One region of the Cellulosilyticum sp. I15G10I2 genome, then DNA from elsewhere that is predicted to be linked to it. Evidence: riboswitches for the same ligand, from Rfam matches in the RefSeq annotation. Region 1 holds a riboswitch; the other holds the start of a gene.
What was found. A riboswitch is a leader RNA that binds a small molecule or an ion and turns the genes downstream of it on or off. The one in region 1 is predicted to bind FMN.
Positions count from the first base shown of each region.

Region 2: another riboswitch for FMN. It lies ahead of ribD (bifunctional diaminohydroxyphosphoribosylaminopyrimidine deaminase/5-amino-6-(5-phosphoribosylamino)uracil reductase RibD); the one in region 1 lies ahead of BN3326_RS01060 (ECF transporter S component).

Region 1 is NZ_FMMP01000006.1:216,883-233,298, forward strand. It holds gene BN3326_RS01045 (hypothetical protein) at 15-1,070, shown strand; gene BN3326_RS01050 (CBS domain-containing protein) at 1,252-1,680, opposite strand; gene BN3326_RS01055 (FprA family A-type flavoprotein) at 1,767-2,975, opposite strand; FMN riboswitch at 3,197-3,322, shown strand; gene BN3326_RS01060 (ECF transporter S component) at 3,434-3,997, shown strand; gene rbr (rubrerythrin) at 4,054-4,644, opposite strand; gene tsaE (tRNA (adenosine(37)-N6)-threonylcarbamoyltransferase complex ATPase subunit type 1 TsaE) at 4,821-5,249, shown strand; gene tsaB (tRNA (adenosine(37)-N6)-threonylcarbamoyltransferase complex dimerization subunit type 1 TsaB) at 5,246-5,956, shown strand; gene rimI (ribosomal protein S18-alanine N-acetyltransferase) at 5,946-6,380, shown strand; gene BN3326_RS01085 (copper amine oxidase N-terminal domain-containing protein) at 6,608-8,773, shown strand; gene BN3326_RS01090 (Lon protease family protein) at 8,918-11,266, shown strand; gene ilvN (acetolactate synthase small subunit) at 11,528-12,016, shown strand; gene BN3326_RS01100 (bifunctional diguanylate cyclase/phosphodiesterase) at 12,056-13,753, shown strand; gene rho (transcription termination factor Rho) at 13,861-15,243, shown strand; gene rpmE (50S ribosomal protein L31) at 15,371-15,571, shown strand; gene BN3326_RS01115 (DUF1385 domain-containing protein) at 15,637-16,416, shown strand, end outside.
Region 2 is NZ_FMMP01000011.1:211,266-227,681, reverse strand. It holds gene nifJ (pyruvate:ferredoxin (flavodoxin) oxidoreductase) at 1-2,275, opposite strand, end outside; gene BN3326_RS13085 (DsrE family protein) at 2,571-2,915, opposite strand; gene BN3326_RS13080 (MarR family winged helix-turn-helix transcriptional regulator) at 3,096-3,536, opposite strand; gene BN3326_RS13075 (HAD family hydrolase) at 3,805-4,464, opposite strand; gene ribH (6,7-dimethyl-8-ribityllumazine synthase) at 4,482-4,943, opposite strand; gene BN3326_RS13065 (bifunctional 3,4-dihydroxy-2-butanone-4-phosphate synthase/GTP cyclohydrolase II) at 4,946-6,157, opposite strand; gene BN3326_RS13060 (riboflavin synthase) at 6,178-6,828, opposite strand; gene ribD (bifunctional diaminohydroxyphosphoribosylaminopyrimidine deaminase/5-amino-6-(5-phosphoribosylamino)uracil reductase RibD) at 6,834-7,934, opposite strand; FMN riboswitch at 8,172-8,285, opposite strand; gene BN3326_RS13050 (GGDEF domain-containing response regulator) at 8,352-9,341, opposite strand; gene BN3326_RS13045 (chemotaxis protein CheB) at 9,352-9,915, opposite strand; gene BN3326_RS13040 (CheR family methyltransferase) at 9,968-10,816, opposite strand; gene BN3326_RS13035 (response regulator) at 10,813-14,721, opposite strand; gene gshAB (bifunctional glutamate--cysteine ligase GshA/glutathione synthetase GshB) at 14,763-16,416, opposite strand, start outside.

The sequences.
Region 1 (16,416 bases):
GGTACGAGCAAGAAATGGAAGATTTTTTTGACATTAATATGGGACTTAGATCAAGATTTCCGCTATGGACTAACTTTGAAGATTATAGTCCTGATGAACTGCTAGAAATAGCTATAAAGATCATTGAAGCTAATGGCTTTAAGCTTTCTAAAAACGCCTATTCAGCTCTTAAAAAAAGCTTTGTTGATATTTATGAAAATGCAGATGCACAATCTGGAAATGGCAGGATGGTAAGGAATTATGTAGAAAATCTCATAAGAAATCAAAGTATAAGAATAGCAGAAGAAAACACGAGTGTCTATGAGATGAACTTGATAACTACCAAAGATATTGAGAAAGTCAATATTGCTGAATATGATAATAATTTTGATCTGGAAAAGAAATTAAAACCTTTAATAGCTAATGAAACAGCAAAGGCCTTTTTAAGAAGCCAGTATAAACTTATAAAAGTAAAAGAGGCTAGAAAAAAACTAGGTATAGGCAGTGATCTCAATAAATTTAACCATATGATTTTTACAGGAGAAAAAGGAACAGGCAAAAAAACTGTACTAAATATACTCTCGGAAATGCTATATAGTATGGGCATTATAAAAGCTAAGAAGATTGTGGTGATGCATAAAACTGAACTATCTGATCTTATAGATCAACCAGGAGGTATTGAGGATGTCATTCATAAATGCTTAGGTAAGCTAGTATTTATTGAACACTGGGATTTATCTATCAATGAAGAAAAAGAAAGAAAAGTAACAACTGAACTCATCAAGTTTATAGATAAAAATAAAAATAGAACATCAATTATTCTATCTGGTAAAAGAAGCAGTATGAAAGACCTCATATTGGCTGACCCTGCCCTAAGTTATAGATTTCCAATATGGGTTGATTTTGAAGACTATAATAAGAAGCAGATCTTTAATATCGCGCTGAATTTGTTGAAAGAAAAGGGCTATTTTTTAGACCAGGAGGCTGAGAAAGGACTCGGAAGGGCCATTACTGAAATAGATAATAGTCAAGGATTAACGTTAAAAAATGGACTTATGATAGAGCAGTATCTTGATCATCTTATCAGATAGCAAAGTGTAAGAGTTTGGGATGAGAAGTTAAATCAAAAACAAATTAATGTCATAACAATCACGGATATCAATAACAGTAAAAAACAGTTTCTTGAAAAGAATAAGCCCTAATATAAAAAATAAAGAATAGAGAAAAGGTTTGAAAAAAACCCCTCTATTCTTATTTTTTTAAAAGGATTAACTACATTAGGGTGTTATCAGGATGGGAAATATGCGTTAGTGCATCTTCAGCACTGTCTTGGAAAGTAGGCTCAAGCGCGATATCACCTAGTGCAACCATACCTACTAGGGAGTTGTTTTCAACAATAGGCAGTCTGCGTATTTGGCTTTTGCTCATGATCTGTGCTACATCTTCAACACTCATTTCTGGATTGCCTACAATAGTATGCGGCGTCATAATGTTACCAACTGTCTGTTCTTTTGAATTCTGACCAGTTGCTACAGCTCTTAATGTAATATCCCTGTCTGTAACGATGCCAATGACTTGTTCGCCACTGCATACAGGTATTGAACCGACATTATAAGCCTTCATAAGCTGAGCGGCCTTTTCGATCGAGTCTTCTGATTTTAAAAATGCAATTTCTTTTGACATAATGTCTTTTACTTTCATAATATTCACCTCCATATTTATATTGCCCTGGCAAGATGTTTTTTATAAAAGTTATTGTAAGATACATGTATTTACATTTTGTTAGGTTATGCCTCGGTTAATGATGCGTAAATCGCATCAGCCAGTGCGTCGAGCTCTGGTTCGCGTTCGGGCTTAAGTGTGGAGCGGACATCAAGCGGTGCACCAACTATTTCAATATTTTTCATGGTATCAATGATTTCGTGCATGCCTTTAATCGCACCACTTGACCAAGTATGGTTACCGATAAGAGAAATTTTTCGATTTTTGAGTCCAAGTGCCGAGAGCTCTCTTAGCAATGCATCCATGACGAAATACAGATGCATGTTATATGTGGGGGAACCGATAACCATATGGCTGTATTTCCATACATCAGAGATAATATAAGATGGATGCGTTTTTGAAACATCATACAGACGTATGTCTTGTATGCCGCGCTTTGCGAGTTTATTCGCTAAGGCATTCATGACATTTTCAGTATTGCCGTACATAGAGGCATAAAAAAGAACAACGCCTTTTTTCTCGGGTAAGTAGCGACTCCATTTATCATATTTTTCCAAAATATAAGCAAGATTCTTGCGCCATATAGGCCCATGAACGGAACAGATCATACGAATATTTACATCTGTAAACTTTTTAAGGGCAGCCTGTACCTGCATACCATAGCGGCCTACAATATTTGCATAATAGCGTCTGGATTCGTCGGCAAATACATTTTCAAAATCTATCTCATCGGCAAATACATTGCCAGATAGCGCCCCAAAAGAACCAAAGGCATCAGCAGAGAAAAGAATGCCTTGTGATATTTCATAGGTGAACATAACTTCAGGCCAATGTACCATAGGGGCAAAGTAAAAGCGTAATGTGTGCTTGCCAAGCCCTAGCTCCTGACCTTCTTGGATTTCTAAATAATTAGAAGACATATTAAGACTATAATATTGCTCTAAGAACTGAAAAGTTTTTTTATTGCCTACCAACTGTACATTGGGATAGCGGCGTACGATCTCTTCGATATTGGCGCAGTGATCGGGTTCCATGTGGTTGATCACCAAATAATCCAGTTTTCGGCCATTTAGTACATGGGTAACATTTTCTAGATATAATGCGCCAATTGATGTATCCACTGTGTCAATCAGTGCGGTCTTTTCATCAGTAATAAGGTATGAATTATATGAAACACCATTTGGCAGGGGAAACATATTTTCAAAACGCTCAAGGCGTCTGTCATTTCCCCCAACCCAAAATACTTGCGGAGTAATCTCTTGAATACTATACATACTACAAATACCTCCTGTTTTTTATATGCGCGTTATTGACTTGATATTAATGTAACAAAATCTATCTAAAGTATACCTCTATATGAAAAATCTTACAACGTAAAAAATAAACCTATTCAACTACTCGGTGCTATAAAATATTTGACTTTTTATAAATCTGGTATTGAAACAAATTGGCAGATCGCGTATAATAAGATTAAAATTGAATATAAAAAGTTAATCTAATTCTTCAGGGCAGGGTGAAATTCCCGACCGGCGGTAAAGTCCGCGAATGCATTATATTTAATGCATTGATTTGGTGTAATTCCAAAACCGACAGTATACAGTCTGGATGGTAGAAGAGTTGTATCGTATAGCGCACTAATGTGTCTGTACAATAAACATACATACTAGCAGCAACCCGTAGAGTGAATGGGTTGCTTTTTATATTGTCATTAAAAATGAGAGGGAGATAAAATATGAAGAATAATACAAAAAGATTAGTAAATATGGGGGTTTTGATAGCACTATCAGTTGTATTAGTTTATTTAATTAGGTTTCCGCTTTTTCCAGCAGCGCCATTTCTTGAGTACGATCCAGCTGATATTCCTATTATTTTTGCTGCATTTGCTTTTGGGCCCCTTGCAGGATTTATTGTTACAGTTATAGCATCTGTTATACAAGGCATAACTGTTAGTGCGGCCAGCGGAATTATAGGTATTGTGATGCATATATTGGCTACTGGCAGTTTTGTTATTGTAGCAGGTAATATCTACAAACGTAATAAAACAAAAAAAGCTGCTATCATCGCATTAGTTTCTGGTGTTTTAACGATGACGGCAACAATGGTTGTTTGGAATATTATTTTTACACCAATTTTCTTAGGTGCACCTTTAGAAGCTGTAATGGGAATGTTAGTGCCTATTATTATTCCTTTTAATCTTATTAAAGCAAGTGTTAATGGGGTTATTACCCTTGTAGTTTATAAAAGATTTAGAAGTTTTATTAATGAAGATGAGGGCATAGTGAGTTTAAATAAATAAAAATAGTAAGAGCATATCACAAAGCAGTTAGTGCATTGTGATGTGCTCTTACTATTTTAGCCCATAACAGGGTTTTGAACCACATAAAAAAATCCTTGAGGATGTTTGCAAACAGGACATAGGCTAGGGGCATTAGTGGCTTCATGAACATGTCCGCAATTTAAGCACTTCCAATAAACTTTTTGATCTTTTTTATAGAGCATACCATTTTTAATATCATCAGCAAACTGCATAAACCTAGCTTCATGATGCGCTTCAATCTCAGAGATCATTTTAAATGTATTCGCAATATCTTTAAAACCTTCTTCGTCAGCTATCTTGGCAAAAGCAGGATAGACATTGGTTGCTTCATCTTGTTCACCAGCAGCGGCATAAAGTAAATTTTCCATCGTATGAAACATGCCGATGGGGTATTCGGTATTGACAGGAAAAGTGCCGTTTTTTAAGTCGTTTGTAAGATAGTCAAAAAACATTTTAGCGTGTGCAATTTCATTTTTTGCAGTTTCTTCAAAGATAGAGTGAATATACTGATGACCTTCGTTATAAGCAATTTCAGCGTATAAGTCGTACCTTGTTCTAGCTTGAGACTCTCCCGCAAAAGCTGCCATAAGATTAGATAAAGTTTTACTTCCTTGTAATCTGCTCATTATTTACCTCCTTATGATATATGAAGTCATTATTTGCTCTTAAACGAAATATTATGCATAATTAGCTAATATATGGTAATATTTTACGTACAGGTTATAAAATGAGTTGAAAGTTTCAAAACCTAGTATTAAAATGAGTTAATAGGTATAAAAAGGATTGAGAGGATGAAGGTATGATTTGTTACGAAACATTATCAGAAGAACAAACTTTAGAACAGGGTTATCAACTAGGCAAACAAGCAAGAGCTGGTGAAGTCTATTGCTTAATAGGAGATTTAGGCGTTGGCAAAACAGTATTTTCTAAAGGTTTTGCCAAGGGCCTTGGTATAGAAGAACATATTACGAGTCCTACTTTTACGATTATACAGGAGTACGAGGGCAACATGCCACTTTATCACTTTGATATGTATAGAATAGAAGATATTGATGAACTTGAAATGATTGGTTATGAAGATTATTTTTTTGGACAAGGTGTATGTCTAGTTGAATGGGCAAATAATGTAAAGGAAGTTATTCCTAAAAATGCTAAATGGATCTCTATAGAAAAAGATTTAACAAAAGGTTTTGATTATAGAATAATTACTGTAAAGGAGAAGATGTTATGAATATTTTAGGAATAGATGCGTCGGGTATAGCGGGAAGCATAGCTTATATAAAAGATAATAAACTCATAGGAGAATATTATATCTGTCATAAACTGACCCATTCAGAAACGATTATGCCTATGCTGGAACATCTAAAAAATCTTATAGGTCTAGAACTTAACACGCTTGATGCTATTGCAGTTACAAGCGGTCCAGGATCTTTTACTGGACTTAGAATAGGGGTGACAACAGCTAAAGCGTTAGCATTAGCATTAGATATTCCTGTGATAGGTGTACCTACTCTTGATGTGATGGCTTATAATATAACATATACGCCTGATCGGATATGTCCAATTATGGATGCAAGAAGAAACCAAGTCTATACAGCTTCTTATAAGTGGCAAGACAAAGAACTTTTACGGCTTATGGATTATAATGCCATAGATTTAGATGAATTATTACAAGAGCTTGGTAGTCAAAATGAGCGGATCATTTTTTTAGGAGATGCAGTATGGCAGTATAGAGATAAAATAGAAGCAGAACTCGGAGATAATGCAGCCTTTGCGCCAAGTTATCTTAATCTTCAAAGAGCTGGGGTATTGGTAGATATTGCTCAGAAAGAATATGAAAAAGGCAATACGGTTTCAGCTTCAGACTTTGTGCCGATGTATCTTAGAAAGTCACAAGCTGAAAGAGAGCGTGAGGCTAGGATTAAAAATGCTGATTAGATCTATGTTAATGGAAGATATTGAGGCTGTTTATCAGATAGAGTGTGAGAGTTTTAGCATACCTTGGTCTAAAGCCTCTTTAGAACAAGAAGTTAATAATTTATCAGCGTTTTATTGTGTTGTAGTATTGGATCAGAAAATAGTCGCCTATGCTGGACTGAGGATAGTTTTGGGAGAAGGAGAAGTTACAAATATTGCTGTTTCAAAAGACTATAGAGGGATAGGAATAGGTAAGATATTGCTTAGACACTTATTAAGTGAGGCGGCTAAAAAGTTAGTACACACGATAACACTGGAGGTAAGAGCAGGCAATGAGGCTGCCCAAAACCTCTATCAATCTTATGGTTTTAGAGCGATTGCCTTACGCAAAAACTACTATCAAATACCAACAGAAGATGCCATTATTATGCAACTGCAGCTCTAAGTTTAAACTGAATCTTATAAATACAGGAGATAAGCTAGATGAATTATTAAAAGTCTAGTTTATTTTTTTGTATAAAAATTACATAACTGTATAAAAGTAAATCCATATGTTACAAACAAGTTACTTTTTACCCACAAAGTAAGGGCAATTAATTTAATAAATGTATAAATATGGTACAATGGTGTCCGTGTGATAGATATTTAATAAATGAAATAAAGGAGTAAGAGATGAAAAGAAAACTAGCTAGTGTGTTATTAGTAGTTTCTGTCCTGTTTGGAAGTCATAATATTTTTGCAGCAGAAACAACTAATGACCCGATACATAATATGAGTGAGCAAATAAATGAACAAATATATAATGAGCACGAACAAGTGATAGAAGATTCAGGTATTGATTTAGAGGATTCACTGAGTTTTCAGACTACCGAGATAAATCTTACGCTAGGTTCAAATGCTGCTAAGGTAAACGGAGAGGTGTATACGCTCCTTAGTCCTCCTAAAGTTATCAAAGGTAGAACTTTTCTGCCACTTCGTTTTGTAGTTGATCAAGTTTTAGGTGCTGAGGTTGTATGGCATAATGAGACAAGAGAAGTTTCAGTTACAAAAGGACAGAAAATTGTTGTGGTGCAGATAGGCGCAGTTACAGCAACTATTAATGGGGAGAAGGTCACCCTTGATCAGCCACCTATTATAGAAAATGATATAACACTTCTGCCTATAAGGTTTATGAGTGAAACTTTTGGCCTTACAACTGAGTTTAATGAAATAGATCGCACAATTAGGCTGATATCTATTGTGCAATCTAGTGGTGAAGAAATTAAGCCTGTAGCACAATTTAGTTTTGATCAGGAATTTTATATTGCGGGGCAGGCTGTAAAGTCTATTGACACAAGTTATGATTTAACGGGAAGCTCTATAGTAGAAAAGATTTGGATGATTAATGATGATCCAAAGTTAAACGCTCCGAAGCTTGAAAATATGTTTAAAACGCCAAGAGCGGGTAGTTATAAAATTGCCCTTCGTGTGAGAAATAATAGAGGGGTCTGGAGTGAATGGGCTGAACAGATAGTATTTATTGCACCGAATGAAAAACCTGTAGTAACGCACTTAGCAGTGCATAAAGATGCATATGCACAAGGTGAAAATATAGCATTTACATATGAATATGAAAACGAAGCATGGGAAAAGATTCAATCTGAAAGATGGACGTATAGGCGACTCGATCAGCCTTCATCTAAAGCAACTATAGATAAACCTAAAGCATTGTTTGCAGAAGGAGAGTATGTCATTACTTTAGAACTTCAAGATGCTTATGGCAATATGAGTGACAAAAAAGAATTGATTATTCACATAACAGAAAAGGTTCTAAGAAGTGAGCTTGAGTATAGGTTTACAGAAGGCAGCATCGGGGATATTATTGATAATTTTAAAAGTGTTAATTATCAATCCTATCAGGAAGTTTTTCCTTATGATCAAAGTGTGCTTCAAGGAACGCTCATGATGAGTGATTCACCTGAGGTTGTTAAGCGTGAGGGAATTCTCTATAGAGACAGCATTATTGGAAATGGAAGAATTCTATTACATCATATTAATGATTTTCAGTCTACAGAAAACACTTTAGATAATAAAAGACTTGTATTAGTTGCAGAAAACACAACAGACCAGCCTGTAAAAATGATTATTCAAAATAAAACGGTAAAAGGTCCAAGCGAAGATTCTCTTTTTATAGGCCAAGTACTTTTACAAGACTATTTAAGAGGATCAGCGTTTGAAGAGCACACTTTAAACCCTGGTGAAAAGAAATATATTTATGACTCAATAAGTAGAAGATGGTTAAAAGGACAATGTATATCAGGACTTATGGACATACTAACAGATGGTAAAATAACATTTACAGCGGCTGCTATAGGCGAAAAAACGACAATAGATATGATTGTAAATATGCCATTGTTAGAAAAAGATACTCATCCAAGAGGAACTTTTGATACGACTAATATCTATTATAAAATCAATCTAGAACAGGGTAGTGCGCAAAAACTTCTTATAGGCAGAGGAACTACTGACTGGGTGAATGGTTATGATGCTATAACGGGAGAAATGGTACAAAATCGAGGCAATTTTGGTGTTTCCTATCATATTACCATAACTGCTGGGGAAGATATGGGTATTATATTGAATCCAAGAGCAGATATATTTAGAGGTGCAATTAAGTGGCAGGATGGAGGGACACATCTTATGCCTGCAAAGGGCTTCTTTGCGGGAGAGACTACAAAATCAGCTGTTCTCGGAACCATAAAGGCAGGACAGACAAGAACATTTGAGTATATGCTTCCAAATGGATCATCGGCTCCAGTGCTCATAGGTTTCATTCCGAAAAGTGAATGGAGTAAGTAGATAGAATAACAGTCTGGCATAGTATGCTAGACTGTTATTTTATTGTAGAATTATACGGAAACTAAAGGAATATTATAATAATATGTAAGATTTTGTGAAATTAATCAAGCTGATTGAATATAGTAATAGTAGGGGGGGAACCATATGAATAATAATATCGAGCTCAAATGGAACGAACTTAAACTTTCATATCAACCTTCTGATTTCTCCTTTACTACAACAGAAGAATTACCAGGTAGTAATGGAATAATTGGGCAGGAAGGGGCACTAAATGCACTAGAATTAGCATTAAAAATAAATGCCAAAGGCTACAATATATATATATGTGGAGAATCCGGAGTGGGGAAGTTAAGTTCAATAATGAATTTTTTAGAAAAACAAACACTTAGCAGAAACATTCCTCAAGATATTATTTATGTTTATAATTTTATAAGTCCCGAAGCTCCTCGTCTTATATTGTTAAAGGCTGGCAATGGTAAAAAGTTTAAGCAAGATATGGATGAATTTATCCAATTTATTATACATGAATTACCTATAATATTCCAAAGTACAGAGGTTAACAAAAAGAGACAGCTTATATTAGATAAGCTAGAAGATGAAAAGGAGAAGTTTCTTATGGAACTTCATGAAAAAGCTCAGTTGTTAGATATATTAGTTAAATCAACTAAGGAGGGTATTGGGTTTGCACCTTTAGGTAAAGATGGAGATATTATTACAAAGGAAGCGTATAATAACTTATCAAAAAAACAGAAGGATTCATTGGATAATAAACTAAGTCAGCTTAATACTTTAGCTGATGAAATGACAGAGCGAATTAATCTAAAGGAAAAAGTATGTTTACAGGAACTAGATGATATGGAAAAAGAAATCTTTTTAAATGAAGTAGGCGCTATATTTATACATCTAAAAGGAAAGTATAAGCTCTCTTCACAAATCATAAATTACTTGGATGACGTCTGTGACGATCTATTAGAACACTTAAATTTGTTTGGGTCTGAAGCAGAAGAAAACAATAAAGAAATCAAACAACTGTTTCCATGGACTGGTGTAAATGAGGTTAAAAAATTAGTTAAAAAGTATCGTGTAAATCTATTGGTTGATCATAGCGGCCTGCAAGGTGCCCCTGTTATTACAGATAGTGATTTGGATCAGTATACTTTAACGGGAAAAGTGCTTTTAGATACAGAACTTAATATGCTACACAGTGATTTTACAAATATACGATCAGGATTATTTCATCAGGCAAACGGGGGATATCTTATATTAAGGGCTCAAAATATCATTGAAAACTTAGATAGATGGCATGCTATTAAAAAAATGCTGAAAACAGGGCATATTTATGTAGAAAATCCAGAAGATTTAAACCTTGCTACTGCGTCTTCTATTAAACCTGAACCTCTAAAATCTAATATTAAATTGATACTTCTGGGGAGTTATACTTTGTATCATGCCCTTTATAACTATGATGATGACTTTAAAAAGTTATTTAAAATTAGAATTGATTTTGATGATCAAATCGATAATACTAAAGAGCAAATATATAGCATTTCCAATATGATCAAGGTAATATGCGATAAAGAATCACTACCCCCTGTAAACTTAAAAGGGGTGCTTAAGATTGCAGAATATGGAAGTCGTATAACTCAAAATCCAAAGAAGCTGCCTGCTAATATTGGTACTTTGCTTGATCTTGTTAGAGAAAGTAGTATTTATTCAAAAGAGATTATTGATGAAGAAAGTATTAGTGAAGCTATTAAACAACGAGAGAAAATCAAAGCTAAGGCAGAGCGGAAGATAGATGAAAAAATCTCCAACAATGTTTATCTGATTGATACGCAAGGAGCGAAAATAGGTCAGGTTAATGGGCTTGCCGTTTATACAATAGATGAATATATGTTTGGAAGACCAGTGAAAATTACTGCTACAACCTATAAAGGTAAGTTAGGTATTATTGATATCGAGAAAGAATCAGGACTTGGAGGAGACATCCATACGAAAGGTATTCAAATTATAACTGGTTTTTTAGGCCATCATTTTGCGCAAGATATGCCGCTTTCATTAAATTGTAACATTTGTTTTGAACAAAGCTATTCAGGTATAGATGGTGATAGTGCTTCTAGTGTAGAGCTATATGCTATATTATCAAGTTTATCTCACGTGCCGATTAAACAAAATATTGCGGCTACTGGTTCTGTTAATCAGTATGGACAAATACAACCAATAGGAGGCGTAAACGAAAAAATAGAAGGTTTTTTCAAAGTATGTAAAGAGCGAGGACTTAAAGGCGATGAAGGGGTTATCATCCCTATTCAAAATAAAAAAGAACTTATGTTAGAAGATGAAATAGTAGATGCGGTAAAAATGAATTTATTTCATATTTATGCCATTTCAACGATTGAGGAAGGCATGACAATCATAACAGGGTATGAATATAGTCAAATAGCTAAGTGTGTACAGGAAAAGTTAATTAAGTTCAATCAACAGAGGCATTAGGTTTTAAAAATAGTAAAATATCTATCAAGGGGACTTCTGAAATCTGACAAGAAGTCCTTTTTTTTGCTATAAATCTGTCTAGAATGATGAAATTTTTTCAGATATTGAATAAATATATTTATATAATAAATATTTGTGATATAATATTCCATATAATGCATAATATCAATTTACCACTATTTTTCTTTTATTTATAGAAATAAACAGTGCGATTATAGCGTAATATATAGAGAGAATATAACTTATAAGGTGGGAATGAAGATGACAAATAGGATCTTGTCAGTACTTGTTGAAAACAATTATGGCGTAATAGCTAGGATTGCAGGGCTATTTACAAGAAGAGGTTTTAATATAAATAGTTTTGCAGGTGAAGAAACCCATGATCCCAGGATATCAAGAATTACTATTTCTATAACAGAAAATGAGGATTCTATTTATCAAATACAAAAGCAAGTCGAGAAATTAGTAGATATCAAAAAAGTTGAACACTTAGATGTTAAGAATGATATTATAAGAGAATTGGCCTTGATAAAAGTTAGAAGCCAAGAAGCATTATTGCCGCACATAAAAGATCTTACTGGACAATTTAATGTTAGAATAATAGATATAGACACTCAGGTAGTTGTATTTGAAATATGTAACACTAAAGAAAAAATTGATGAATTTATAGATATTGTAAGAGCTTATGAAATCATAGAGAGTGTCAGAACGGGCGTTATTGCACTTCAGGCAGGGAATAAGCACATATAAAAACAAGACAGGATAAGTACATGGTTTAGGAGGTTGAATATGCCAATAACTCAGGAAATTAGCAAGTCAAAATTATTAAATGTACTAGAAAGAGTAATAGATGAGATAGATGATTGGCTTATCATTGGCGATGCAGAAGGCAAAATTGTATATGCGAATGAAAATGTATATACCTCTTGCGGATGTACAAAAACAAGTATATTAGGTCAAGATATGTGCATGTTTGTAGGGGTAGATTTAGCAGATGATACAGTTCTTGAAAAGATCAGAAAATTTGTAATGGAAGGTGAGAAATTTGAATTTGTTACAAATCGGTTCATTAAGAATGAAAAGAGAATTTATTTAACAAATTCTTTTAATGCAGTCTGGAGTGAGAAGAAATTAGAGTACTATGTGTGTATTTCTAAGGATATTACAAGAACGCAAAGAATGAAAGAAGAAGTTTACAGGGTAAGTTATATAGATTATCTAACTAATTTTCCAAACGAAAAAGTTTTCTTAGAAAGCTTACATAAACAAGTCCAAAGATCGCGGAAAAATAGTTATAAATTTACTGTAATTTTGATTGATATTAAAAAAATTGGAGAAATTAATAATACATATGGCTTAGGCGTAGGCGATAAAATTATAAAAGAAGTAGGACATAGAATAAAGAGTTATTTAAATCAAGACCAAGAAATCTTTAAATATACTGATAATACATTTGCAGTTATCCATCAAAATATAAAAGATATAGAGGAAACTAAGAAACTTTTAGAAACATTAAATGAAGTAATGCAAGAGCCCATAAAAATCCACAACAGTTATATGTATATGGCTTTTAAGGCTGGGGTAGTACTTTATCCAGAGAACTCAACTAGTCCTGGTGAACTTGTAAAGATGGTACAAATTGCACTTGCAAAAGCAAAAAAAGAGATAAGTTACTCTTCTTATGTTTTTTATACAAAAGATATACAAGAAGAAGTTCAAAATAATATGCTTCTTGAATCAGACATGAGGATTGCAGTTGAAAATGATGAGTTCTTAGTTTATTATCAACCATTTGTAGATCTTAATAGCAATAAGATAGTAGGGATGGAAGCCCTCATTAGGCGTTTAATGGGTAATGGAGAATTAGTCCTGCCAGGAAAGTTTATTGGCTTACTTGAAAAGATGAATCTTATTGAAAAAGTTGGTATCATGGTGATAGAAAAGGTATGTGTGCAGATTAGAAAGTGGATTGATAGGGGTTATGAAATCGTACCTATTTCAGTTAATCTATCCGCGCTTCAATTTAAAAATCCAAATCTTGCTAAGAATATTAAAAACATTTTAAATAGATATGAGATTGAGCCGCAATATATCGTACTAGAAATTACAGAGTCAACCGTTATGGAGGATGTAGGTATCGCACAACTTGTGATTCATGAATTAAAGAGCTATGGGTTTACAATATCCATTGATGATTTTGGGACAGGGTATGCTTCTATTGGATATCTCAAGAAATTTATGTTTGATCATCTTAAAATAGATATTTCATTTATCAGAGAAATTGTAAAGAATCCTCAAGACCGAACAATAGTAGAAGCTATTATTTCTATAGCCAAAACACTTAATTTAAAAACAATTGCTGAAGGTATTGAAAATGAAGAACAACTGCACATTATGAGCAGACTCGGATGTGAAATGGGACAAGGTTTTTTGTGGAACAAGCCTATAAGCGCAGTGGAAATAGAAGATAGGTATTTTAAAGTCTAAACACAATAAAGTGAGGACAGACGTTTCTTAATCTTTGCTTGAAATAAAAGCGTGATATATGTTAAACTAATTAATAAAACTAAAGAAGCTAAAGGAGTTATTGGTTAATGAGTAATTTAGAAGAATTAACTTTAGTTCAGCTAAGGCAAAAAGCTAAGGATTTAGGCATAAAAAATATTAACAAAATGCGAAAAAGTGAGCTGATAACTCATATTGAAGAAAGTCATAACTCCTCTTTTTTAGAAGATAAGGCTAATCAGGATAGTATAGTAGAGACGACTAAGGTGCTTTTAGATGAACGGGATGCTGAAAGTGAAGAAGACGGACTGCTGATCGAAGAACCAGCGCTTCAAGAAATAGAAATGAAAAGCGAACGCATGGTGGGTGCTGGTATTCTTGAAATTATGGCAGACGGGTATGGTTTTTTAAGATCTCAGAACTTTATGCGCGGAGAAAATGATATTTATCTGTCTATTTCTCAAATTAGAAGATTCAATCTTAAAACAGGGGATTGGATAGAAGGCGATATGAGAAAGCCAAAAGAAGGTGAAAAAGCAGGAGCGCTTTTATATGTGCATAAAGTTAATGGGGACAGACCAGAGCGGGCTAAATATAGACCTAATTTTGAGACACTGACGCCGGTGTTTCCAAATGAAAGACTTCATCTTGAATATGAAAGAGATATTTTATCTACCCGTATTATCGATATCATTGCGCCTATTGGAAAAGGCCAAAGAGGACTTATTGTAGCGCCGCCTAAGGCCGGCAAAACAGTTCTTTTAAAACATGTTGCAAATGCAATTACACATAATCATAGTGAAGTATCACTTATTGTACTGCTTATTGATGAAAGACCTGAGGAAGTAACAGATATAAGGCGTTCTATACAAGGCAAAGATGTTCAAGTTATTGCATCAACTTTTGATGAGCCACCAGAACATCATAAACAAGTCGTAGAAATGGTATTAGAAAGAGCGAAACGCATGGTAGAACAAGGTAAAGACTTAGTTATCTTGCTGGATAGCATTACGCGTATGGCTAGAGCCTACAATCTTACTATTCCGCCAAGCGGCAGAACACTATCTGGAGGACTTGATCCGGCAGCACTCCATATGCCAAAGAAGTTTTTTGGTGCTGCAAGAAAAATAGAAAATGGGGGGAGTCTTACAATACTAGGGACTGCTCTAGTTGATACAGGAAGTAAGATGGATGAGGTAATTTTTGAAGAATTTAAAGGAACTGGTAATATGGAACTTGTCTTAGACAGGTCTCTTTCAGAAAGAAGAATTTTCCCAGCTATCGATATTTATAAATCAGGAACACGAAGGGATGATCTGCTCTTATTGCCAGAAGAAGTAAGCGTTGCCTATAGTATTCGCAAAGAGCTCAATCGCAATAATATCTCAGAGGTTACAGAAAACTTAATTAATACGATGTTAGTATGCGGTAGCAATAAAGATTTTGTAGAACGTATGAAAAAAACTTTATAATTTTTAGTTGAAATTGATAGGCAAATACTTGCAATGTCAAAGAACTCATGCTATAATTCTACTGTTGTCACAAAATCGCTAGATTGAAAATTAATATAGAAAAGAACGATGAAAGAGGTGAATCTAAATGAATAAAGAAATCCAACCAAAATATGAAGCAGTATCAGTTACTTGTAATGGATGTGGTAACACTATTGAAACATCTTCAACAAAAGAATCAATCAATGTAGAAGTGTGTTCAAAATGTCATCCTTTTTATACAGGTAAACAAAGAGCAGCTTCAGCAAAAGGAAGAATTGATAAATTTAATAAAAAATACGATAAGTAAGAAATTACAAAAGGGGTTGAGAGGATGGTCTCAACCTTTTTTTTGCAAAAATTGGAGGTGAGCGAATGGCAAAGATAAATATTGGAGGACAAGCTGTTATTGAAGGGGTAATGATGAAGGGGCGTCACATTTATGCTGTTTCAGTGAGAAAGGCAGATGGGACAATCACTACAGATATTCAGCACTCCACAACTATTATGGAACGCATTAAAATCTTAAAGCTGCCTATTCTAAGAGGTATGGCTACATTCGTTGAATCGCTTGTTTTAGGCGTGAAAACACTTAGTTTTTCAGCAGAATTATATGGTGAAGAAGAGGATGCTGAAGAGCCGAGTAAATTTGAAGTTTGGTTACAGAACAGGCTTGGTGATAAAGGCGAAAAGATTATAATGGGACTCACAATGTGTCTATCCTTTGTATTTGCTATAGGACTATTTATGGTCCTGCCAATGCTTATAAGCAGATTATTTAGACATCAAGCTACAAGTTCTTTTGTTCAGAATCTCATAGAAGGTATAATACGTATTACTATCTTTCTCATCTATATGAAACTCATTTCTAAAATGAAGGATATCGAACGAACTTTTCAGTATCATGGGGCAGAACATAAGACGATTAATTGTTTAGAAAATGAAAAAGAATTAACAGTAGAAAATGTTAAAGCTTGTAGCAGACTTCATAAAAGCTGTGGGACAAGTTTCTTATTTATCGTAATGATTACAAGTATTTTAGTCTTTACGTTATTTACTACACAAATTTTATGGCAAAGAACACTTATACGTATTTTTATGGTTCCTATTATAGCAGGGTTGTCTTATGAATTTGTAAGATGGGCAAGAATATCT
Region 2 (16,416 bases), on a different contig from region 1:
GTTTAGATGGGCAGATATCTGCACAGTTTCCACAGCCTGTACAATCCATTGTAGCTACTTGAATCTTGTATGCTAAACCTTCTAAGCCTTTACCAACAGCTTTTTTAGTTACAAAGCTTTCTGGTGCATTTTTAACTTCTTCTTCATTTAAGAGGAATGGTCTGATTGTTGCATGTGGACATACATAAGAACATTGGTTACATTGAATACAGTTTTCTGGTATCCATTCTGGTACATTAATTGCAATACCGCGTTTTTCATAAGCAGATGTACCACATGGGAACGTACCATCTTCAATATTATTAAATGCACTTACTGGAAGAATATCTCCTTCTTGAGCATTCATTGGTCTTAAGATATTTGTGATGAATGCTGGTTCGTCTACACTTCCTGCTTTTGTATCTTCAGCAGTAGCCCATGCATCTGTTACTGTAACTTTAACAGCTGAGTCAACCCCTTGATCAATAGCTGAATAGTTCATATTAACAACTTTTTCACCTTTGTTGCCATATGCTTTAACAACAGCTTGTTTAAGGTATCCGATAGCTTCTTCTTGTGGAATGATATTTGCAAGTTTAAAGAATGTCGCTTGCATGATCATATTAATTCTGTTGCCAAGTCCGATTTCTTCAGCTATTTTAGTTGCGTTAACTGTATAGAACTGAATGTCGTTTTTCGCAATATATTGTTTCATTCTAGCAGGTAAATGTTGTTCAAGTTCTGCTGCATCCCAGATACAGTTAAGAACAAATACGCCGCCTTTTTTAAGTCCTTTTAATAAATCATATTGATAAACATAAGATTGATTATGACAAGCAATATAGTCAGCCTCATCAATAAGGTAAGTTGAACGAATAGGTGTATTACCAAATCTTAAGTGAGAAATAGTTACCCCGCCAGATTTTTTAGAGTCGTATGCAAAGTAAGCTTGTGCATATTTATCTGTATGATCACCAATGATTTTGATAGCTTGTTTGTTCGCACCAACAGTACCATCTGAGCCAAGACCCCAGAATTTACATCTTACAGTACCCTCTACTGCAATTTTAAGCGTATCATTCATAGGAATAGATGTATTTGTTACGTCATCTTCAATACCTACTGTAAATTGATCTTTAGGATTTTCACTAACAAGATTATCATAAACAGCTTTGATAGTTGTTGGTGTTGTGTCTTTTGAACCAAGGCCATAACGTCCGCCAATGATCATAGGTGCATTTTCTTTGTTGTAGAATACTGAGCGTACATCTAAATAAAGAGGCTCGCCAATTGAACCAGGCTCTTTTGTTCTGTCAAGTACACAAACTCTTTTAACTGATGCAGGCATAGCTTTTAAGAAATGCTCAATTGAGAATGGTCTGAATAGATGAACTTTAACAAGACCGTATTTTGCACCTTTAGCATTAAGTGCATCAATTGTTTCTTCTATTGTTTCTGTTACAGAACCCATAGCTACAATAACATATTCAGCATCTGGTGCACCATAATAATTGAATAAACCATATTGTCTGCCTGTAAGTTCATTCATTTTATTAATATATTCTTCTACAATAGGTACAAGATTGTTGTAAAATTTATTTGAAGCTTCTCTTGTTTGGAAGTAAATGTCTGGATTTTGAGCTGTACCACGTGTTACTGGATGGTTTGGTGATAGGGCTCTGTTTCTGAATTCTTGTACTGCATTTTGATCTATAAGAGCTGCTAAATCTTCATAATCAACTGCTTCAACTTTTTGTACTTCATGTGAAGTTCTAAATCCATCAAAGAAGTGTACAAATGGTACTCTGCCTTTAATAGCTGCAAGGTGAGCAACTGGAGCAAGGTCCATAACTTCTTGTACAGAACCTGTAGCAAGCATTGCACATCCTGTTTGTCTTGTAGCCATAACATCTTGGTGATCCCCAAAGATAGATAGAGCTTGAGCAGCTAGTGCACGAGCGCTTACGTGGAATACGCCTGGTAATAATTCACCAGCTACTTTGTACATATTAGGAATCATAAGAAGTAAACCTTGTGAAGCTGTAAAAGTTGTTGTTAAAGCGCCTGCTTGCAGTGAACCATGAAATGCACCTGCTGCACCTGCTTCTGATTGCATTTCTACTACGTTAACAGTTTGTCCAAAAATATTCTTGTTACCTTTTGCTGCCCATTCATCAACAGCTTCTGCCATGTTTGAAGATGGTGTAATTGGGTAGATTGCTGCAACATCTGTATAGGCATATGCAACATATGCGGCAGCAGTGTTACCATCTACGGTCATCATTTTCTTTGCCATGTGTATTCTCTCCTTTTATATTTTACTATAATATTTAAATATAATATTATACAATAATGAATTTAAAATTATATTAACGCTATAATTATTAGCATTTATAGGAATTAATATAACCTAAATTTTACTACATCTATAATTTTACACCTAATATCCTGTCATGTAAACTCTTGTATACAATATTATAGAATAAAAAATTGTATTTTTTTTAGTACAATATAACTATCGCTGTCTATAAATGTTGCATAAATAAAGGAAGCTCTAGGCCTCCTTGTTAATTTATCTACAAATTTTGGGGCTATATCGTTAATACAGTATATCCCTCTTGTAATACCTTTGTTAACTCTTCTCCTACAGATTTCACTTCAACACCAAGCCATTGTAGTTTATCTTTTACGCCTAACTGTTCTACACACCCTTTGCATGCTGATACTTTCACACCATGATGAAGTGCCACCTCAATTTGATCTTGAATTAATTTGTTTTCTGCAGCTAGTTTAGCTGATGCCCCCCATATAATGACATGAACTTCATCCCACAAATTATTGATCATACTGTTAATTGCGTACATTAATACCATTTTCTCTGAACTAATTGGATTACCTGTCACCCATAAAAGATATAATTTTTTTTCTTTTTCCATAATAATCCCCCCATTTTCTCAAATTCTCATACGCATTCAAAAATTTACAGAATAGACTTGGCCAACCTGCTGATGTAATTATTATGTTAGTAATATATTTATATTATACGCTAAAACCTATAATATAGATAGTATAGACAAGTAAAAATTAACATAATGTTCAAATTAAATCAATATCCATTACGCTTGTTCTTTAAGATCCATCAACAGCTTGTCTATTTCTTTTTTCAGATGAACAAGTCCCTTAATATCAGTTGGGATACATCCTAAAATACATTCTGGTATGCTTATAGCCTGCGCCTTCATAGCTAAGCCTTTTTCAGTAACAGATACACATAAAAGCCTTTCGTCTTCTGTTGAGCGCTCTCTTCTTATTAATTCCATCCGTTCTAATCTTTTAAGTAGCGGTGTTAATGTTCCTGAATCAAGATATAACTTATTGCCCAGTTCTTTTAAAGTAATACTATTATTTTCCCATATAACAAGCATTACAAGATATTGAGGATACGTAATACCAAGTTCATCAAGAAAAGGTCTGTATATCTTCGTTATCGCTCTAGACGCCGCATATATTGAAAAGCACAGTTGATTTTCAAGTTTTAAAACATCACTTTCTTTCATTTCATATCATCTCCTAAGTTATAAAGTAACTTAATCTATTTTAATTATACCTGATAAGTATCATTTTGTTAACCTGTTTTCTCCTATTTCATTTATAGCTATTCTATTTCACAAAATACTATATGAAGCAATCTAAAATATATTGTGGTAAATCTGTGAAATAATCTAGCAAAACATTATACGTAAAAAACACGACTATCATTTATACTTTTCTTAAATGACATCCGTGTTTTTTATTCTAACAAGATAAGTACCTTAAATACTATTCTTATAAATATTTTTTTAGTGCTCTAATATCATCTATCTTAAGATCAGCCCTATCAAGCTCTCCAGGCTTTGCAAATCCATACGTACAACCTATCGTATAAATATCATTCTTCTGACCGGCTTCCATATCTTGTTTTCTATCTCCCACTATCACGCGTTCTTCTGGATAGTGATCTTTTACTTTATTTAAAATTTCGTGTTTGGGAATGAAGTTATATTCATCTGAGCAAATAAGGCTTTCAAAATATTGATCTAAACCAAAGAGCTTCGTATGATACTCCTTATAATAGGTTTTACAATTACTTATAAAAATAAGATGATAGTGTTTTTCTTTAAGGTATCGCAATACTTCTTCTGCCCCCTCATAGAGAAAAGGCTTTGTTTCCGAGATTTGATGCTTCATCTCTTCTCCGATAATTCCACTGCATTTCTCTCGCATCTTTTCACTAAGCTTTGGCATAAAAGTTTGCCACATATCTTGTGGATTAAAACCAAGCCAATAGCCTATTTCTTGATCTGACCATGTTTTAGCATCAGCGTATCCATTTGCTACAAGAAAGGCATATGCTTTTCTAAAAGCTGGTGCATATAGGGTTAAACTATTATGCAGTGTTCCATCGTAGTCAAAAAATATTGTCTTTATGCTTTTAAAGGGAATCAAAAACAACCTCCTCCATCTTAAAACTGTTTTATAAGATTTGCCATTTCTATAGCTGTAACAGCTGCATCATAGCCTTTGTTTCCAGCCTTTGTACCTGCTCTTTCTATAGCCTGCTCAATAGTATCTGTTGTTAAAACCCCAAATACTACCGGTACTTCTGTTTCTAGAGATACATGTGCCACTCCTTTTGTTACTTCGTTAGACACATAATCAAAGTGCGGTGTAGAACCCCGTATCACAGCACCAAGACATATAACCGCATCATATTTTTTACTTTTTACCATCTTTTTTGCAATAAGAGGGATTTCAAACGCACCTGGTACCCAAGCCATTTCTATATCTTCTTCTGATGCACCATGTCTTTTTAGTGCATCTATAGCACCTCCTACAAGTTTAGCCCCTATAAACTCATTAAATCTTCCAACAACGATACCAAATTTCAAACCTTCCGCGATTAAGTTTCCTTCAAATGCTTTCATGATTATTTCTCCTCCTTAAATTCTAACATATGTCCAAGTTTCTCTTTTTTAGTTCTTAAATAATATTCATTTCTTTCATTATGATTCATTTGTATTGGCACTCTTTCTGTGATTTCTATACCATATCCCGATAGCCCCTTAATTTTCTTCGGATTATTGGTCATGAGTTTTACTTTTTTCACCCCAAGATCAGCGAGTATCTGAGCCCCTATTCCATAGTCTCTAAGATCTTCCTTAAATCCTAAGGCTAGATTTGCTTCTACTGTATCCATCCCTTGATCTTGTAGTTCATACGCTTTTATTTTATTAATAAGTCCTATGCCACGGCCTTCTTGACGCATATAAAGTAAAATGCCACGGCCTTCATTTTCTATTGCTCTCATAGCCTGTGCATACTGCTCACCACAGTCACATCTTAAGGACCCAAACGCATCTCCGGTAAGGCATTCTGAATGTACTCTTACAAGTACAGGCTCACCATCTGCTACATCGCCTTTAACGAGCGCAACATGATGTTCTCCGTTTAATGTGTTTTCAAAACCAACTATTTTAAAGTCTCCATATTTTGTAGGCAGTTTAGCTTCTGTAGCCTTCTGCGTATAAACTTCTGTATCTCTTCTATATTTGATTAAATCTGCAATAGTTATTATCTTTAAGTTATGCTCTTTAACATACTCCATAAGCTCTGGTACTCTGGCCATTGTACCGTCTTCATTCATAATTTCACATATCACACCTGCTGGATATAAATCAGCAAGCTGAGCTAAGTCAACTGCTGCCTCAGTATGGCCAGCACGCTTTAGTACACCGCCGGATTTTGCTTCAAGTGGAAACATATGCCCCGGTCTTTTAAAATCACTTGCTTTTGCCTTGGGATCTAATACCTTTTTAACTGTTATGGCTCTTTCATGAGCTGATATGCCTGTTGTGGTATCTATTGCATCAATAGATAAGGTAAAAGCTGTTTGATGTGAATCAGTATTGCTCTCAACCATAGGCCCAATATTTAGTTCCTGAAGCCTTTCTCCTGTAATAGGCATACATATCAAGCCACATCCATATCTTGCCATAAAATTGATTGCCTCTGGTGTAACCAGCTCTGCAGCCATCAAGAGATCCCCTTCATTTTCTCTATCTTCATCATCTACTACAACTATCATTTTGCCTGCCTTAATATCATTAATAGCTTCTTCTATTGTGTTAAACTTATACATTTTCTGTTCTCCTTCTCTTTTTATAAAAAGCCATGCTGATTTAAAAAGTCTAAATCTATAGCTTTCTTTTCAACTTTATTATCCCTAGGGTCAATGAGTTTACCAATGTATTTTCCTATCATGTCACATTCTAAATTAACATGTTCACCTACATTTTTTCTAAGTAAAGTTGTTATTTCTTTGGTATGAGGAATAATAGAAACTTTAAATACACTATCATCTATATAAGCTATAGTTAAACTAATACCATCTATGGCAATAGAACCCTTTTGAATAACATACCTTAAAATCTCAGGCTCTGCTGATATTGTTATCCATACGGCATTATCTTCTTCTTGGTAATTTTTTATAATGCCCATCCCGTCAATATGTCCGCTTACAAAATGGCCGCCTAATCGGTCTCCTACTCTAAGCGCTCTTTCGAGATTAACTGCATCTTTCGGTCTTAAAAGATACAGATTGCTCCGTCTCATGGTTTCAGCCATTACATCTACAGAAAAACTTTGTTTTGAAAAGTCTGTAACAGTCAAACAAACACCATTCGTACTTATACTATCACCAAGCTTTGTATCTTTTAAAATGTTACTTGCTCTTATTGTAATTCTTGCTGAGGCCACCCCTTTAGTAACTGATTCAACCGTTCCAACTTCTTCTACAAGTCCAGTAAACATAAACCTTAGCCCTCCATTTTTATATAACCTTCAATCATAATATCTTCTCCAAAATGCTGCCACTTAACATCATTTAGCTTGATTGCCTCTTTCATAAAAAGTTTTCCGCCTCCGCCTACCGGTGTCTTAGCCATGCTGCCTCCTATTATTTTGGGTGCAATAAAGGCACTCACTTTATCAACTATCCCTGCATCTAGCGCCGAATAATTAAGCTCACTTCCGCCTTCTAGCAGCACGCTGTCTATCTTTCTTTCTCCAAGTTTTTTCATAAGCTCATTAAGATCAACTCTCTGATTTATAAGCGGCAAAATAATAACTTCTGCCCCCGTTGCCCGAATAGCTTTAATTTTTTCTTCTTTTGCAAGTTCTGTAGTTGCAATAATGGTGCCAGACATAGATTTAATATGAAATATATTAGCTTCTAAAGGTACTTTTGCGCTGGTATCTACAATAATCCTTATAGGGTCACTTGCATTTCCTGATTGAAGTCTTGTATTTAAAAAAGGATCATCTTGAATAACTGTACCCGCTCCAACCATTACGCCTGAAACCCTATGCCTTAATTCATGTACATACTCTCTTGAAGCTTCATTTGTTATCCATTTTGAATCTCCCGTGCATGTGGCGATCTTGCCGTCCAGCGTCATAGCTGTCTTAAGTATGCAAAATGGCCGCTGGGTTGTTATATATTTAAAAAATATTTCATTGAGTCTCATACTCTCTTCTTCTAAGATGCCAACAACAACTTCTATCCCATGCTCCCTTAAAATTTGAATCCCACGGCCCGAGACCTCTGGATTAGGATCTTGCGTAGCTACTACAACCTTTTTGATGCCCTCTTCAACTATGCGATAGGCACAAGGAGGGGTTTTGCCATAATGCGAACAAGGTTCAAGGGTAACATACATTGTAGCCCCTTTAATATCAGCAGCAGCATTTCTAAAAGCATTAACCTCAGCATGGGGGCCTCCATATACCGCGTGGTAACCTTCACCTATAATTTTTTCATCTTTTACAATAACTGCTCCTACTAGTGGATTAGGATTTGTATAACCCGCACCTTTCCGGGCCAGCTCCAATGCTCTTTTCATATATTTTGTATCCATATTTACCCCCATTGCATATCACAAGCTTTGCTTGTGATATTGCCACAAATAAAAAATTGAAAGTGTTTTTCTTTCGACCTTTAACACCTCTTAATATATTGTTACCCATAACAACTAATAAATTTACGTGTTTACAAAAAAATAAAAGCCCTGAATCTCTTCAGGGCTTAACTTGGCAAAATAGATCTATCTTTTGTTTATCATAAAAATAATAATAAACAATTCTAGATTAATGCTAATACTCTTCTTTCATCCAGACTATACTGTTGGCTTCGGAATCTAACCGAATCTGCCTTATGGCTCGCGGGCTTTACCGCCAGTGGGGATTCACACCCCGCCCTGAAGATTTATTCAATTTTCTTAAGTACAAATTTAGCACAAACTGACCTTACTGTCAATTTTTATTTTTTATCTGTTTTATTTAGAGCTATATACCTTAACTTGATTCCGTCCATTTTGTTTTGCCTCGTAAAGTGCTTGATCTGCTTTAGATATAAATGCTTCAATAGTATGAGTAGCATCAGGAATCATTGAAGCTGCCCCTAGGCTCACTGTCACATACGGATGAACCTTAGAATTTTCATGGGGAATATGCAAGGCTTTAACATTTGATCTAATCATCTCCGCTATTTTTCTAGCACCTTCCGCATCTGTCTTCGGAAGTACTACAACAAACTCTTCGCCTCCATACCGTGCCACAAAATCACCCGGTCGATTAACTGAAGCTGCAATCTCCTTCGCAACACCTATTAGACAATCATCGCCCTTAATATGACCATATGTATCATTATAGGCTTTAAAGTAATCAATATCTATCATAATAACGGATAATGGCATCTTTTCCCTTATACCGGTTTTAAAGCTGATCTCAATATACTGATCAAAATTCCTTCTATTAGGTACGCCAGTGAGTCCATCATGATTAGAAAGGGATAAAAGCTCTCCATTTTTCTTCTGAAGTTCTAAAACTTCTTTTAATTTCTGCTCAAGTTGTGCTGCTTTTTCTTTAAGCAGTACAGCTTGTCTTGCAAGTTCTAAAAATATACTTACTTTACTCTTTAATATAATAGGTTCAATAGGTTTAAATAAATAATCTACCGCTCCAATTTCATAACCTTTAAACATATACTTCTGCTCTTTATAGATAGCTGTTACAAATATAATGGGAATATGACGGGTTCTTTCACTGCCCCTCATAAATTCTGCCACTTCAAAACCATCCATCTCCGGCATCTGTATATCAAGTAAAACCAGCGCAAATTCATGCTCCAGCATTAATCCTAGTGCTTCATTTCCTGAAGCAGCCTTAATAATATTACAATTAAAATCTTCTAATAATCCTTCAAGAACTAGAAGATTTTCTGGTCTATCATCCACAATTAGTATACTAATTCCACTGTCACTCACTTTATGCACCTCACTCTGCTAAAAGATTTAATAATTCACCAATATAAGAAAGTGGTACTATATAATCTATATCTGCTGACTTAATCGCTGCACTGGGCATAATAGAAGATACAGCTGTTTTTGGTTCCTGAACTATAGTAGTTCCACCATTTTCTTTAATCTGCCTTATACCCCAAGCGCCATCACTATTGGCACCTGTAAGAATGACGCCAATTAATTGATCTCTATAAGCATCTGCCGCTGATTCAAAAAGCACATCTATAGACGGCCTTGCATAGTTAACTTTTTCATCAACTGATAAGGCTAAATGCCCCTCTTTTTCTACCATAAGATGATAATTTGGAGGTGCAATATAGGCACAGCCTGAAATAACTCTTTCTTTTTCATCAGCCTCTTTTACTTCAATCTCACATATGTTGTCTAAATACTTTGCCAGAAAACTGTCTGAATGTGCACTCAAGTGCTGTACAATGAGTATCGGTAGTGAAAAATCTCTTGGCAGGCTAGTAAGAATAATCTTTAGTGCCTCCATACCTCCAAGTGAAGTCCCTATAACAACAGCCTGATACTTCATCTCAATCCCTCCATATACGTGAAATAAGACACTGACATAACATTATTATCAACTAAACTTCAAATTTCTTTTGGAATATTCTATGCTTTAAGTCAATAGCTCTAAACCTCTCTTCGTGGCTTGAAAACCTTAGACTCTCCTTGCTTCCTAAACATAAAACACCTCCAAAATTTAAACTGTCATAAAACAGCGTAATGACTCTATCTTGAAGTTCTCTATTGAAATATATTAATACATTGCGGCATATAATAACGTTCATTTCACCAAATACACCATCTATTACGAGGTTATGATCTGCAAAGATAATTTTTTCTTTCAGTTCCTCATCTATTATAGCGCAGTCAGCTTTAACTGTATAATAATCTGAAAAAGAAACAAGCCCTCCTGATTGTTGATAATTATAGGTATATTCCTTTATTTGATCGATAGGATACCTACCAGCTTTTGCCTTTTGCAGAACTGTTTCATTAAAATCGGTTGCATAGATTTGACATCTGTCATATAAACCTTCTTCCTTAAGAAGTATAGCCATCGAGTACGCCTCTTCTCCTGTTGAACATCCTGCATGCCAGATTTTTATAAAAGGGTAGGTTTTTAAAATAGGTATAACATCTTTTCTTAAGGCCTCGTAAAAAGCTGGGTCTCTGAACATTTCTGTCACATTAATGGAAAAATCCATTAGCAATATTTCAAAATAATCTCTATCCTGTAAAATTTTATATATCATTTCTGAAATACTGTCTAATTTAGAAATGGTAAGTCTGCGTAGAATACGCCTTTTAATGTGCGCCTGAGAATAATTTCTAAAATCATAACCATACTTTAAAAAAATGCCTTCTAACAAAAGCTTAATCTCAATATCTTCATTGTTTAAGTGTGATAACGTATTATTCTGCATCATTTATATAACCACACCCTTAAAAGTGATATTAACCTATTTATTTGAATAGGTTTTGTTAAATAATCATTTGCTCCTGATTCAATACACTTTTGACGATCTTCTTTCATAGCTTTAGCTGTTAAAGCAATAATAGGTATCTTAGCATATGCACGACGCTTTCTAATCTGCTGCATTGCTGTATAGCCATCCATCTCTGGCATCATAATATCCATTAAAACTAAATCAATATCTGCATGTTCACTTAGTTTATCTATGCCTTCTTTACCATTACGCCCTACCACTATTTTGATTCCTTTTTCTTCCAATATACTTGAGAGCGCGAATACATTCCTCATATCATCATCTACAATTAATATCTTTTTTCCCCTTAAAGCTTCTTCTTTTTCTTCAGCTGTACGAACCATTCTCGCCTTTTGAACATTCTCAGCAGTATTTAATGTATTAAGAAATAAATTCACTTCTGAAGTTAACCTGTCCATCGACTTTGTTCCCTTAACAATAATACTTTTAGCATACTTCTGCAATGCACCTGCCTCATCTTGGGTTAAATCATTTTCAGTATAAATAATGATAGGAATATGCAGAGTCATTTCGTCTGCAAGCTGTTTAAGAAAATTAAATCCCGACATATCTTTTAGGTTTAGATCTAATATAATGCAATCATAGCCCTCTGTTTTTAATAAATGAATGGCTTCGTTCCCCTTATCTGTTGAAGAAATCATAATATGCTTTTTATCTATTATTTCATCTATGCTTTGTTTTACATCGTCATCTATCCCGAGCATAAGTAATTTTTTGAACTTTTTGGTTGTAACTGCTTCAATTGTATTAAATACCTTATTGATATTTTCTATACTTAATGGTTTTTGCATGTACCCTATTATAGCATCTGCCTGCTGGCTTATATTTAGAGCATCACTTCCTGAAATAATATGGATAGGTATATCTATTTCGCATTCATTTCTTAGTTTTTCTATGACTTCCCATCCATTTATATCTGGAAGGCCGATATCTAGTAGAATTGCATCTGGTTTATGAACCCTTGCCTGCTCAATACCCCTTGCACCATTTTCTGCCGTTATACACTTATATCCTTTTTCTACTGCAAGTTCTTCTAAAACATGTGCAAAATGATAATCATCTTCAATAATAAGAAGTATTTTTTCTGCACGTGTACCCGTATTTACATCACTGATTAACTCCTCTTCGAGGCTATTAGCATATTCTTGACCATCTGTGACTTCTTCTGAGACATTGTTTTCTTCTGCCCCTGTAGCATGCGTTTCTAATGGCAGAATGAGTGTAAAGGTACTTCCTTTATCTGCCTCACTGACTAAATGAATACTGCCGCCCAATAGCGCGGCAAGCTCCTTTGTGATAGATAATCCAAGGCCTGTCCCGCCATATTTTCGACTTATGGTGCCATCTGATTGCTTAAAGGCCTCAAAAATAACTGACTGCTTCTCCGTCTGAACACCTATTCCTGTATCAGATACAGCGATAGCTATACACTTATGCTTGTCTATTGGTACATCCCCTAAAATCTCTTTATTAGGATAAAGAATTTCTAATGACACGCTGCCTTTCTCAGTGAACTTAAATGCGTTAGATAATAAATTATTTGCAATCTGTCTAACTTTATGACTATCTGTAATGATAGCTTCAGGCAAAGTTTTATCAATTATAATATTAAAGTCCAAACCCTTATTTTCTGCAATTTGTCTAAAATTCTTATCCATCGTATAAGCGAGTTCCTTAAAACTCATAGGTTCTAAATGAACCTCCATTTTTCCGACTTCTATTTTTGAAAGATCTAAAATATCATTTATGAGTCTAAGAAGTTCTGAACCTGAAGTGTGTATGGTACTCGCAAACTCAAGCTGTTTTTGAGTGAGCGGCTCCAAATCCTTTTTGCGCGCTAAAAGCTCAGATAGTACCAATATACTATTTAGAGGGGTTCGTAATTCATGAGACATATTGGCTAGGAATTCTGATTTATACTTATTGGCTATTTCTACGGCTTCTGCCTTTTCTTGAATTTCCTTTTGTGCCATCAGTAAATGCTCATTTTTCTTATTGATATCATTTTTTTGTATCTCTAAGTTTCTAGCATGTGCTACCAACTCTTCATTAATAACTCTTAATTCTTCCTGCTGCTCTTGCAATCTTTCTTCTGACTCCCTAAGGGATCTTGTCTGCTCTTCAAACTCTTCGTTGCTTTGTCTTAATTCTTCTTGCTGAACTTGTAATTCTTCAGACTGTATAAGTGTTTTCTGGAGAAGTTCCTCTGTTTTTAGGTGCGCCTGTAATGAACTAATGTTTATGGCTATCATCTCACTGACTTCATCCAAAAACTTGAGCTGTATAGGGGTGAACCCCTGAAATGTGCCTAGTTCTATAACGCCTACTACTTTATCATTTAATAAACAAGGTACTACAATAATGCTCTTAGGCTTAGCTTCCCCCACCCCCGAGCTTATTTTCAAGTAATCTTCTGGAATATTTGATAGTAGAATTTTTTGCTTTTCTAGCGCTGCTTGTCCTATAAGGCCCTCTCCTAAACTAATCACCTCTAAAAAGTTTTTAGATTTTTTGTAGGCATAGACTCCTTGAAGCTCATAACTGTCATTTTCATTTCTAATATATACCCTTCCAATGGGTACATTCAAATACACGGCTATATAGGATATGATATTGCCGCATAACATCTTCATATCCTGTTCTTTGCTCATTCTTTCACTAAGTTCTGCCTGACCTGTTTTAAGCCAGCTTTGATTGTTGTTTTCGCCTATAATAATCTGCAGTTTTTCCATGAATGTATTAAAAAATTTTGCCATTTCTCCTAATTCATCTTCGGAGCTCACTTTTAATCTTACGTTTAGATTTGCTTCCCCTTCCGAAATTTCTTTAAAAGTATTTGTAACGGTTTTAACTGGAAAAATGACAATTCTTATAATACCTAGAGCAATAATAATAGCTAAAAATAATGCCAATAACGATAGTATAATCATTCTAGTTACCATCACGCGATATTCTTTTATTATCTTAGGCTTATACGCTGCTTGTTCTTCTATAATAAAAAGTTTGATCTCTTCAGCAATAGCTGATACTTCTGGACCTATTTGATCTAAGTGACTGATTGCTTTATTGCGATCTTCTATCACAGATACAATCTGTGTAAAATGCTCAGCATAGATCTCTTTACTAGTTTGTATTAAATCTAAAAGTCTCTTTTCATCCTCACTGTCACTCACATTTTTAAGAAATGTTATCCACTCATCCATCTTGGCAAAGTCTTCAACTACATTTTTGACCCTATCCATTTCATTAAGTTCTAGAAATCTAGAAACTTGTAGTCTTGCTGTTAATAGGTGCCTCATCGCATTTCCCGTTCCATAAATAAGTGCTGCATCCTTTTTTAAGTGAGCCGACTCTAATAACTGCAACAAATTTTGTTCGATTTCCGGTCCCCTGCTCGCAAGCACATTATATAATACACTTCTTTTTTTATCCCCTTCAACAATTTTATTAAAGTCATTTTTATATTCTCTTGAACGTTCTAGGATTTGTTCCATAATCTTCTGTACTTCAGGATTATTCATGCTGCTTTTAAGCTCAAAAATAAATCCCTCCATTTTGTAAAAACGGCTTTCAAAAAGTTCTTTTTGTGAATCTTCTCCAAACTGTATAAAGTTCTCTGCTGCCAGACGCGTCTCAAGTAAATTGGCTTGGATTCTTCCAACTAACATCTCATTAGTTGAGATTTCTGCATACTGTGTAAAATGTGTATTAAGGTTATTCAAACTAAATAATGAGACCATTATTGCAATAATGAGCAAGCCAAGAATCATAGCAAAACCAATAGATATTTTCATCCCTAACTTTAATTTTCCAAATAAATTCATCCGAGCACTCCCCCTCTTGTATACGTATTTGGGTGACTTTTTCAAATAAGTTCCAGTACTTCTAGGACACTTCTAGCTATATTCCTCTCCTTACCTTTATAAGGAAAACTATGAATATGGATTGCTGGATTAAAATTTATTTCTATAATGGAGTAGTTACTCTCTGGATTCTCATACTCTTCTAGCATCATGTCTACACCACAAAACTTGGCTTCTACTGCCTTTGCAGCCCTAACAGCAATATCTTTAAATTTGACTGGAATACTATCGGTATAATCAATACTGTCTCCGCCGGTACTGATATTGGAGTTTTCTCTAAGATATATTACCTCTGATATTTGAGGAATATAGTCAAAGTCAATATTTTTTTGCTTTAAAAAGAGTGCACTGCTATTATCAAGCTCAATCTTTTCAAGAGGCGTCTTATACCCTTTGCCTCTTAAAGGGTCTTGGTTTTTAGCTGTCACCAATTCTCTTATCGTATGCATACCGTCTCCTTCCACATTAGCCGGAACACGGTGCAAAATACCTACTACCTGATCGCCTACTACTAAAAATCTATATTCTTTGCCTTTTGCAAATTCTTCAATAAGTACTGTATGATCATGTTTAAAGCCTATTTCTAGTGCACGCATAATATCTTCTTTTGAGGCACCCTCTGGGAAAATACTAATGCCCGTTCCAAAGTTCGTCGACTTTGGCTTAACAACAATAGGTTTACCTTCATATCTAGCAGCAGCAAGTTCAAGACTCTGACCTAAACTCAGCTCAATGCCTTTTGGCACATTAATACCGTTTTTTGTTAGTATTTTCTTAGTAACTGTTTTATTCTCCATCATTAACATTGTGATATAACTATCTTTAGAAGTTTTAGTCGCCTGCTTAACATACTCTATAAGCTCACCTTTACGAAATGCTATAAAATTATCTGACCTATCAAGCACATCAACATGAATACCTGTTTTAATAGCTTCTTTCATAAGAATCTGGGTAGATAGTTCAAGTTCCTCATAACCTTCAAGCTTATAACGGTTATGATAGGATTCTTGTTTATACCTTTTAGCCCACTCAATATGTGCTTCTAGATAACCTTGTTTTTTTGCTTTCTCAGTAATCTGATAGGCATAAATCTGTGAGCTTTGAAGTGCCTTTTCCATCATTTTGTCAATAAGCACCTCTTTGTCAAGTTCTAAAACAGCATTCATGTTTTTCATTTCTTCTAAGAGATCAAGCATCCACTCTACGCGGCTTTTCTCTTCGCCGTTCATTTTGAACATTATATCCTCTATCCCATTTTTTGAAATCAACTTTTGATTTTCAAGTGCCTCTTGCTGCCATTCTAAGTAATATGTCTCTTCTTTTAGCAGTAAATAGAGCATAAAAAGATGAATAAAATCTAAATCTTCTAAACTAATACCACCTTTTTCAAATGGATTAATATCTATACTCCTTATTTCAATGTATTGTATACCATCTTCCTTTAACGAATGTAAAAGATCTCTATTATCTTTAGCTTTGGGTCTAATTTGAGTATAGAGCTCTTTATGACTTTGTATCATATTTTCTTTTACAAAGTCTTCTATGCTTGTAATATAGCTTTCTAAACTTGTATAGTCTGGGTATAAATCTGTGTGATTTTTATAGCCACATTCTCCATTTCTATAAGAGATGGCTCCTGTATTTGAGAAACTATCC